3 regions of the Streptomyces lothianensis genome follow, and region 3 is predicted to be linked to each of the others. Evidence: riboswitches for the same ligand, from Rfam matches in the RefSeq annotation. Region 3 holds a riboswitch; each other region holds the start of a gene.
The links. Region 3 has a riboswitch for cobalamin ahead of metE (5-methyltetrahydropteroyltriglutamate--homocysteine S-methyltransferase). Riboswitches for the same ligand answer to the same signal wherever they lie in the genome.

Region 1 (3,183 bases), on a different contig from region 3:
CCTGGCCCTGGTCACCGGCGGCGCCCTCGCGCCCGGCTCCAACCCGCCGGTCTGGGTGATCGTCTCCGCCGGCCTGGCGATCGCGCTCGGCACCTACCTGGGCGGCTGGCGCATCATCCGCACCATGGGCAAGGGCCTCACCGACCTGCAGCCGCAGCAGGGCTTCAGCGCCCAGACCTCGGCCGCCACGGTCATCCTCGCCTCCTCCAACCTGGGCTTCTCGCTCTCCACCACGCACGTCTGCTCGGGTGCCGTGATGGGCGCGGGTCTCGGCCGCAAGGGCGGCGTCGTGCGCTGGTCCACCGCGACCCGGATGTTCGTCGCCTGGGGCCTGACCCTGCCGGCCGCCGGTCTGGTCGCCGCGGGCGCCGAGTTCGTGGCCCGCCAGGGCGACTGGGGTGTCGCGGTCGTCGCGAGCTTCCTCGTGGCCTCCTGCCTCGCCATCTGGCTGCTCTCGCGCCGCCAGGTGGTCGACCACACCAACGTCAACGACGTGGACGAGGCCACCGAGCCCGCCACCACCGAGTCGGGCGTCGTGACCACCGCGATCGCCGCGGTGACCCCGCCGCCGACCGTCGCCGCGGAGGCCGCGGAGGCCGCCGCCGAGAACTCCATGGCCGCCGGGGCCGGCAGCACCGTCGCCTCCGGCTCCCCCACGACCGACACCTCCGTCGGCTCCCCCGCCGACGACGATGTGCCCGCATCCCAGGCGGCCGTCCCGGCCCCGAAGCCCGCTGCCGAATCCTCGCAGCCGGCCGGCGCGAGCGTCTGAACCGGCTCGCCCGACAGTTAAGGAATCAGCAGCATGAACATCGACTGGGCAGCTCTGGGCTCCGTCTTCGGCGTCAGCCTCGTGGCCACGGTGGCGCTCGTGGGCCTGTTCACCCTGGGCATCCTCGGCCTCTCCAAGCAGGAGGCGGCCTCCGCACAGGGCGGCTCGGCAGCCCTGGCCCGCGCGGGCGCATACGCCTGCTTCGCACTGTGCGTCGCGGCAATCTCGTACGGAATCTTCCTGATCGTCGCCTGAGGCGGTACCGGGTCTCGCCCGCGGCAGCTCACCGCGCCGCCCGAGGCCGCACCGTCGCGCCCCTTGTCCCGCCCGTTCCGGGCCGGTCAGGGGGCGCTCGCGTGTGCGCCGGTGTGTGTCTGCGCACACTCCTTAGCCGCAGGTCAACGCCGAGTTGACGGGTGTTCTCGGTGCGTGGTGGACTGCCGGAGCCATTACGGCAGCAGCAGAGGAAGCCGGTGTGAATCCGGCGCGGTCCCGCCACTGTGACCGGGGAGTCGTTCCCGGGAGCCAGGAACTCTCGCCGCCGTTTCCTTCGAACCAGGGCGCGGACACCCTGAGTGAGGACATGACGCGATGCCCGGCTGCTCTGTTCCGCCGCTTCGACCGACTGCCGCGGGAAGCACACCGAACGCTTCCCGCCCGAGGATTCTTCGAGGCGTGACGGCGGCCTGATCCGTGGGTGCCGATCGCACATTCGCGTACGGCGCCGTGGCCGGCCTGCTCGGCGATCTGCTCCTCGGCGATCCGCGCCGTGGGCATCCGGTCGCCGCGTTCGGGCGCGCCGCGAGCTCCGTCGAGCGTGTCCTGTGGCGTGACCACAAGGCCGCGGGTGTCCTGCACACCGCCGTCTGCGCCGGTGGTGCGGCCGCCCTCGGCGTGCTCGCCTCCGCCGCCGCACGCCGCTCCCCCACCGCCCCCGCGGCTTCCGTCGCGCTGACCGCCACCGCCACCTGGGCGGTCGTGGGCGGCACTTCACTGGAACGTGAAGCGCGGGCCGTGGCCGCCGCGCTGGACGCCGGTGATGTGGCGGCCGCCAGGGAGCGGCTGCCACATCTGTGCGGCCGTGACCCGCAGGCGCTCGACGAGGCGGCGATCGCACGCGCCGTCGTCGAGTCCGTCGCCGAGAACACCTCCGATGCCGTGGTGGGTGCGCTGGTGTGGGGAGCGGTGGCCGGGGTGCCGGGGCTGCTCGGCTTCCGTGCCGTGAACACGCTCGACGCGATGGTCGGCCACAGATCGCCCCGCTACCGCAACTACGGCTGGGCCTCCGCGCGCCTGGACGACGTGGCGGGCTGGCCCGGCGCCCGGCTCACCGCCGTACTCGCCGTGCTCGCGGGCGGCGATCCACGCGGTGCGCTGCGGGCCTGGCGGCAGGACGCGGGGGCACATCCGAGCCCCAACGCAGGCCCGGTGGAGGCCTCTTTCGCGGGCGCGCTCGGCGTACGACTGGGGGGTGTTCTCTCGTACGGGGGTCGAGTGGAGCACCGTCCGGTGCTGAACGACGCCGGGCGCGCCGTCCAGGTGGCGGATGTCGAACGGGCCGTGCGGCTGGCACGCCGGGTCGACTGGCTGGCGTTCGCCGTGTGTGCGGTGGGCAGTGTGACGGCGGGCCGTGTCAGGGGCCGGGTGCTCGCGCGTACGGCGCGGCACCTGCGTCCGGTGCGACACCTGCGTACAGGAAGAAGAGGACGGTCATGAGCGGTGGGTTGCTGGTCGCGGGGACCACGTCGGATGCCGGCAAGAGCGTGGTCACCGCGGGGATCTGCCGCTGGCTGGTGCGGCAGGGGGTGTCGGTCGCGCCGTTCAAGGCGCAGAACATGTCCCTCAACTCCTTTGTGACGCGCGAAGGCGCGGAGATCGGCCGGGCGCAGGCAATGCAGGCACAGGCCGCGCGCGTGGAGCCGACCGCGCTGATGAACCCGGTGCTCCTCAAGCCCGGCAGCGACCGCTCCAGCCAGGTGGTCCTGATGGGCAGGCCGGTGGGCGAGATGAGCGCGCGCGGCTACCACGGGGGGCGGCAGGAGGCTCTGCTCGGGACCGTCACGGACTGCCTCGAGCAGCTGCGGAGTTCGTACGACGCGGTGATCTGCGAAGGCGCGGGCAGCCCGGCGGAGATCAACCTGCGGCGCACGGACATCGTCAACATGGGGATCGCGCGGGCCGCGCGCTTTCCCGTGGTGGTGGTCGGCGACATCGACCGCGGCGGTGTCTTCGCCTCCTTCTTCGGTACGACGGCGCTGCTCGCCAAGGAGGACCAGGAGCTGGTCGCCGGGTATCTGGTGAACAAGTTCCGCGGGGATGTCTCGCTCCTTCAGCCGGGGCTCGACATGCTCAAGGCTCTCACCGGGCGGGCGACTTACGGCGTCCTGCCGTTCGCGCACGGGCTCGGCATC
Region 2 (3,183 bases), on a different contig from region 3:
CTTGCCGTAGGCGATGGACTCCTCGGTCGGGTAGAAGTTCGACACGTTCACCGCGAAGCCGTCGGCCTTGTCGATGCCGGCCCGCTTCAGCGGGTCCCAGAAGGAGTCCGGGCTGCCCGCGCCCGGGTTGCCGCCGTCGAGGTAGACCTTGGTGTTCTTCAGCGTGTGCAGCGTGTCGATGGCGCCGCTGAGCAGGGCGTAGCGCTCCTCGTGGAACTCCTGCGGGGTGCAGCCGTCCACCAGGTGGAGCACGGCGTCCGGCTCCAGGATGACCGTGGCCTGGCGGTCCCCGATGCCTTCGGCGACCTCGTCGATGAAGGCGCGGTAGGCATCGCCGTCGGACGCGCCGCCCTTGGAGAACTGGCCGCAGTCGCGGTGCGGGATGTTGTAGAGCACCAGGACCGCCTCGCGGTCCGCGGCCTCGGCGGCCTCGGTGAAGTCGCGTGCCTGCTCCTCGGCCTGCTCCGGGACGATCCACTCGCCGGTCGGCTGCTCGGCGATCTTCTTTATCAGTGCGGCGTCCGCGTCCTTGCCGTCGCTCTCGTACGTACGGAGCTGCTCGGCCGCGTTGGAGCCGGGGTTGACCCAGTACGGGTCCTTGGCCTTGGGCTGCTGGGTGGCGCCGGCCTCGGGCCTGCCGGGTTCCTCGCTGTCCGAGCAGCCGGTCAGGAGCAGCATCGCCCCCACGAGTGCCGCACCCGTCTTCACCGCCCCCCGGACGGCCGCGGAACTGCTGTACATCCACTCCCCCTTGGGTGCACGGTCGGAAACGCAATCCTGACACAGGTGCGAGAAGCCGACGAAGGCGCCCGGAGCCCGCTCACCGGACCGGGTGCCCTGCATTCCGGTCAGTCTGGCCACAAACCGACTCTGGGCGAGGTGGGCCATCCGCTCTACAGTGAGTGACACCGGCCCCAGCCCCGCACCGACTGGCCCAGGACCCGTCCCCGGACAGGCCCTGTCGACCTCCCGTGCCGGCGCCGGGTTTCTCCCGCAGCCCGAGCGCGCACGGTCGAGGACCGGCCCGGCCGGAGGCTCCGGGGGGAGCGGGCCACCGGCCGGGCCAGGTGCCACAGGGGCAGGTCCACAGGGGCAGGTCCACAGGGGCAGGTCCACGAGGGCCGGGTGCCACGGGAGCTGGGTGCCACGGGAGCTGGGTGGTACGGGGGCCGGGTGCCACGGGAGCTGGGTGCCACGGGGGCCGGGTCGGACGCCACCGGCAAGGGTGAGTGCAGAGGCACTGTTGACAGCACCGCCCCCGAGTTGGGACTCTCCGGACGACAAGTCCATACATCGAGGCGACGGTTGCCAGGAACCCGGTGCGAACCCGGGACGGTCCCGCCACTGTGACCACGTACGAGCTCAGCGCCGAGCACCTGTACGCGGGAGTCAGGAACTGACCCGTCGTCCTCCTGCCAAGGGGCGTGGAAACCCCGGAAGGAGACCCACCCGGATGTCCCTGCACTCGGCACAGCACCCGAGCACGACAACCGCCCAGGACGCGACCACCAGCACCCGTGACTGGATGATCGCCTCCGCCGCCGCGATCGTGGCGATCATCGCCCTGTACGCGGTGTTCTTCGACAACGGCACGCTGATCGCCGCCACCGGCGACTACCTGCACGAGTTCGCCCACGACGGACGGCACCTCTTCGGCGCCCCCTGCCACTGATCGGGGCGCGCACCACCATGTCGACTCCTGTACTCCCCCTGCTCGGACGCGGTCTGACGGCAGGAGGAGCAGCCGGTCTTGCCGCCGGCCTCTTCTCCCTGCTGCTCGCCGAGCCCCTGATGGACCGCGCGATACGGCTTGAGGAAGCCCGCACCGACGAGCACGCCGAGGCGGGGGCCCACAGTCACGCCGAGGCGGGCGCCGCCGCCGTGCAGCACCACGAGGAACTGTTCACCCGCGGCACCCAGCACTTCGGCCTCGTGGTCACCTCGCTGGTCCTCGGCCTGGCGCTCGGCGTCCTCTGTGCCATCGCCTACGCCCTCATCCACCGCCGCAGCCCGGACGCCGCACCCTGGCCGCGCGCCCTGCTGCTCGCGGGCGGCGCCTTCCTCGCGGTCTCGCTGCTCCCGGCACTGCGCTACCCGGCCAACCCGCCCGGCGTCGGCGACTCGGGCACGGTCACCGACCGCCAGGGCCTGTGGCTGGCCGCCGTCACCATCGGTGTGCTCGGCATGCTGCTCGTCTGGCAGGTGTACGTACGCCTGGCGCACCGCAGTCTGCCGGTACGGCAGGTCGCGGCGGCGGGCACGGCGATCGCGATCCTCGCGGTCCTGTTCGCGCTGCCCGGCAATCCGGACGAGGTCCCGGTGTCGGCCACACTCCTGTGGGACTTCCGGGTCCTCTCGCTCGCCTCGCACGCCCTGCTCTGGGCGGTCTTCGGGGTGGTCTTCGGCGCACTCGGCCTGCGTGCGCTCGGCCGCCACGCCCCCGCAACGGCGCCTTCGGGAGCGGTCGCGGCGAGCTGATCGCCGTACAGCCGCATGTCCGTACGCCCGGTACGCCGGTACGTCGGTACGTCGGTACGTGTGGAAGGGGCCCTGTTCCTCGCGGACAGGGCCCCTTTCGCGTGCCGGTTTCCACGCGTCGTCGGGCGGAACCGGGGCCGCCCTCAGGGACCCTTGCCGGTCAGAAAGGCCGAGACGACCACGTTCGCCGAGTACGTCTTGTCCCTGCGGTCGAACGTCCCGCCGCAGGTGATGAGCCGCAGCTCCGCGCGCTCGTCGTCCCGTGCCCCGTACGCCTTGTCCGCGTCGAAGCCGGAGCGGTCGTACACGGCGACCTCCTCGACCGTGAACTCGGCGAGCATGCCGTCCGAGCGCGCCACCGTGATCTTCTCGCCCGGCGCGAGCGTGCTGAGGTTGTAGAAGACGGCGGGCCGGCTCGCGGTGTCGACATGCCCGACAAACAACGCCGTGCCCTTCGCGCCGGGCTGCACCCCGTCCCCGTACCAGCCGACGACACCGGCCTGCTCGTACGGCGGCGGTGCGATCGCGCCCTCACCGTCGAGCCCGCGCCGGATCACCGGGGCCTGCACCCCTATGGCGGGGATGTCCACCCGCTGGGGACGCGCGGCGGCGTCCAGCGGCTTGATCGCGGGCGGCAGCCGGACGCCCGCGAGCGGGCGGCCCGCGGAATCCCGTCCCCCGGGCGGGCCGTCGGCGACGTCGGTG
Region 3 (3,183 bases):
CAGCGCACGGTCATCGGCTCCGGCCGGGAGATGTCGCCGGCGAGGATCGGCGGGCGTACGTAGCGGGTGCCGTACGACTGGACCCAGCCGTGCCGGGTGGCCAGATAACCGGTCAGCTGTTCGGCGAAGTACTGGACCATGTCGTTGCGTTCGGGCTCTCCGTGCACAAGGACGTCGAGCCCGGTCTTCTCCTGGAAGGCGATCACCTCCTGGATCTCCGCCCTGATCCGGTCTTCGTAGCCGTCGGCGTCGATCCGGCCGGCCCGCAGGTCGGCGCGGGCGGCGCGCAGTTCGGCGGTCTGCGGGAAGGAGCCGATGGACGTGGTCGGCAGGAGCGGCAGCCCGAGGTGGGCGCGCTGGGCGGCGGCCCGCTCCGGGTAGGGCTGGGAGCGCAGGGCGTCGGCACGGGTGACGGCGGCCGTGCGGGAGCGGACGACAGGGTCGCGGGTGATGGGGGAACTGGCCCGGGAGGCGAGGGCGGCTCGGTTGGCGGCGAGTTCGCCCGCGATCGTGTCGGTGCCCTTCGACAATCCCTTGGCCAGGGTGACGATCTCCGCCGTCTTCTGCCCGGCGAAGGCGAGCCAGCGCAGGATCTGCGGGTCTACGTCCTTCTCGGCCGCCGCGTCGAGCGGCACATGGAGCAGGGAGCAGGAGGCGGAGACGTCGACGCGGTCGGCGAGGCCGAGCAGGGTGCCGAGTGTGGACAGGGACTTCTCCAGGTCGTTGACCCAGATGTTGCGTCCGTCGACCACGCCGGCGACGAGCCGCTTGCCCGGCAGGCCGCCGACGGCTGCCAGCGCCTCCAGATGGGCGGCGGCGGGGCCGGTGAAGTCGAGCGCGAGCCCTTCGACCGGGGCCTTGGCGAGGACAGGAAGCGCCTCGCCGAGACGGTCGAAGTAGGAGGCGACGAGGAGCTTCGGCCGGTCGGCGAGACCGCCGAGGTCGCGGTAGGCGCGCGTGGCCGCGTTCAGCTCGGCGGGAGTACGGTCCTGGACGAGCGCCGGCTCGTCGAGCTGGACCCACTCCGCGCCGGCGGCCCGGAGGTCGGCCAGCACCTCCGCGTACACCGGCATCAGCCGGTCCAGCAGGGTGAGCGTGTCGAAGTCCGCGGCCACGCCCGGGGCGGGCTTGGCGAGCAGGAGGTAGGTGACGGGGCCGACGAGCACGGGCCGGGCGGTGAGCCCGAGCGTGAGGGCTTCCTTGAGTTCCGCGACCTGCTTGCGCGCGTCAGCCGCGAAGACGGTGTCGGGGCCGAGTTCGGGCACCAGGTAGTGGTAGTTGGTGTCGAACCACTTGGTCATCTCCAGCGGTGCCACATCCTGGGTGCCGCGCGCCATGGCGAAGTAGCCGTCGAGGGCGTCCGCCTCGACGGCGGCGCGGTGGCGCTCCGGGACGGCTCCCACCATGACGGTGGTGTCGAGGACGTGGTCGTAGTACGAGAAGTCGCCGGTCGGCACCTCGTGGAGGCCCGTGTCGGAGAGGTACTGCCAGTGGGTGCGGCGCAGTTCGGCGGCGGTGGAGTGGAGGGCGTCGGCGGTGACGCGGCCCTTCCAGTAGCCCTCGATCGCCTTCTTCAGTTCCCGGTTCTGTCCCTGGCGGGGGTAGCCGTACACGGTGGCCCGTGCTGCCGCGGCTGCGGACTTCGTGGTCATGGAGACCTCCTTCGCGAGATGAATCCCTGAGATCCCGGGGACCGGACGAGAGCGCGAAGGGGCGAAGGACCGGAGGGTGCGAGCGCGCGGAAAGGCGCAGGCGTCCGCCTGGTTGTGTTCGCCGACCCGCCCTCGAGGTCACCGGGATGTCCGCGCGCGGAATCGTCCGCGTGCGGGCAACGGGCAGGTCTTCGGACTCGCGGGCGCGTCTCGTCGTACGAGACTCCTACTGGCCGTCGCTTCCCGGGTCCTGTGTGCCGGACCCAGTGCGTATGACGGCGGTCGTTCCCGCTCACCGCTGCGGGGCAGTCCCGGATTCCCACCGGGTTCCCTCTTACGACGCATCCCGCCTGGCGGACGGGGCGAACCAGCTGCACCGGCCACCTTACGGGGGCGTCCAAGGCATGGCGGCCGTTGTCCATGATCCGGATCGTGAGGTGAGACACCTTGGTGACGAGTGACGAGTGACGAGTGACGAGTGACGGGTGACGAGTGACGAGTGACGGGCGAGGGCAAGTCGAAGGGGCGGGAGGCGCCATGTCGCCCCCCGCCTTCTCGCGTGGCGCGCCGGACCCTCACCCGGCGCGCCACGTTGCCGCCCAGGGGGTCCGCCCGCCCGGTCGTCATGCCCAGGCGCATGACGGGGAGGGAGGAGGTGTTGGTGGCGAGGACCGCCTCCGGATCGGTGACGATCTTGTCGAGGGCCGCGAACACCTCGGCCTTGGCCTCGGCGTTCTCGGTGACGGCCTCCACGACGAGCTGCCGGTCGGCGAGATCGGCGAGTTACGCCGTGACCGTGACCTGTTCGAGGGCGGTTCGGGCGGAGATCCGGTCGAGCCTGCCGCGCTGGACGGCCCGCTCCAGAGAGACGGCGATCCGCTCGTGGGCCGCCTCGGCCGCCGGACGGGTGGCCTCGCAGACGATCGTGCCGAGTCCGGCCCGGGCACAGACCTCGGCGATGCCGGCCCCCATCTGTCCGCCGCCGACGACCCCCAAGCGCCGGATGTCCTCCGAAGCGGTCCTCGGGTGGAGCCGGACGGTCCACCCGGGCGGTGGGCCCTCGACGCGTCTCAACGCTCCTCGTAGGGGTCCGTCGGCTCGGCGATCTGCCGGGCGTCCGTGGCGTCCAGCACCGGGGGCCAGGCGGCCGCCGAGCCGAGCCGGCCGCTGGGGTGCCAGGTGCCGGTCACCGTCACCCAGGTGTCGGCCTCCGGTGCCCGTACGCCGCGGACTTCTGCTTTGACCGCCGTCGCGTCGGCCGCGCAGCACGCCACCCGCAGCCGGGTCACGTACCAGGTGCCGTCGTCGTCGCGGGTGACGAAGCCGGTGAGCCGCACCGTGCGGTCCCGTAGCGAGTAGTCGCTGTCGTACACGGCCCTCGATCCGAACTCGGCCAGGCTCAGCTCCACCGGGTCACCGGCGGGCAGTGCGGGGAACGTGCCGACGAACTCCTCGGCACGCCCGGCCTCTTCGCGCGCAGCACTGTAGGAACCCAGCGCCGGAGGAGGGAACCAGAGCAGGGCGACGGCGG

Region 1: linked by a shared signal. The riboswitch ahead of ACLF6P_RS28185 (cobalamin biosynthesis protein) and the one ahead of metE (5-methyltetrahydropteroyltriglutamate--homocysteine S-methyltransferase) in region 3 are both predicted to bind cobalamin.
Region 2: linked by a shared signal. The riboswitch ahead of ACLF6P_RS20270 (CbtB domain-containing protein) and the one ahead of metE (5-methyltetrahydropteroyltriglutamate--homocysteine S-methyltransferase) in region 3 are both predicted to bind cobalamin.

The regions. Positions count from the first base shown of each region.
Region 1 covers NZ_JBLMKT010000078.1:64,666-67,848, forward strand. The annotation lists gene ACLF6P_RS28175 (inorganic phosphate transporter) at 1-772, shown strand, start outside; gene ACLF6P_RS28180 (hypothetical protein) at 806-1,027, shown strand; cobalamin riboswitch at 1,189-1,329, shown strand; gene ACLF6P_RS28185 (cobalamin biosynthesis protein) at 1,466-2,488, shown strand; gene ACLF6P_RS28190 (cobyric acid synthase) at 2,485-3,183, shown strand, end outside.
Region 2 covers NZ_JBLMKT010000058.1:4,991-8,173, forward strand. The annotation lists gene ACLF6P_RS20265 (glycoside hydrolase family 6 protein) at 1-741, opposite strand, end outside; cobalamin riboswitch at 1,266-1,419, shown strand; gene ACLF6P_RS20270 (CbtB domain-containing protein) at 1,454-1,672, shown strand; gene ACLF6P_RS20275 (CbtA family protein) at 1,690-2,478, shown strand; gene ACLF6P_RS20280 (class F sortase) at 2,622-3,183, opposite strand, start outside.
Region 3 covers NZ_JBLMKT010000028.1:18,208-21,390, reverse strand. The annotation lists gene metE (5-methyltetrahydropteroyltriglutamate--homocysteine S-methyltransferase) at 1-1,652, opposite strand, end outside; cobalamin riboswitch at 1,818-2,039, opposite strand; partial or broken gene ACLF6P_RS08155 (3-hydroxyacyl-CoA dehydrogenase NAD-binding domain-containing protein) at 2,247-2,657, opposite strand; gene ACLF6P_RS08150 (TIGR03943 family putative permease subunit) at 2,723-3,183, opposite strand, start outside.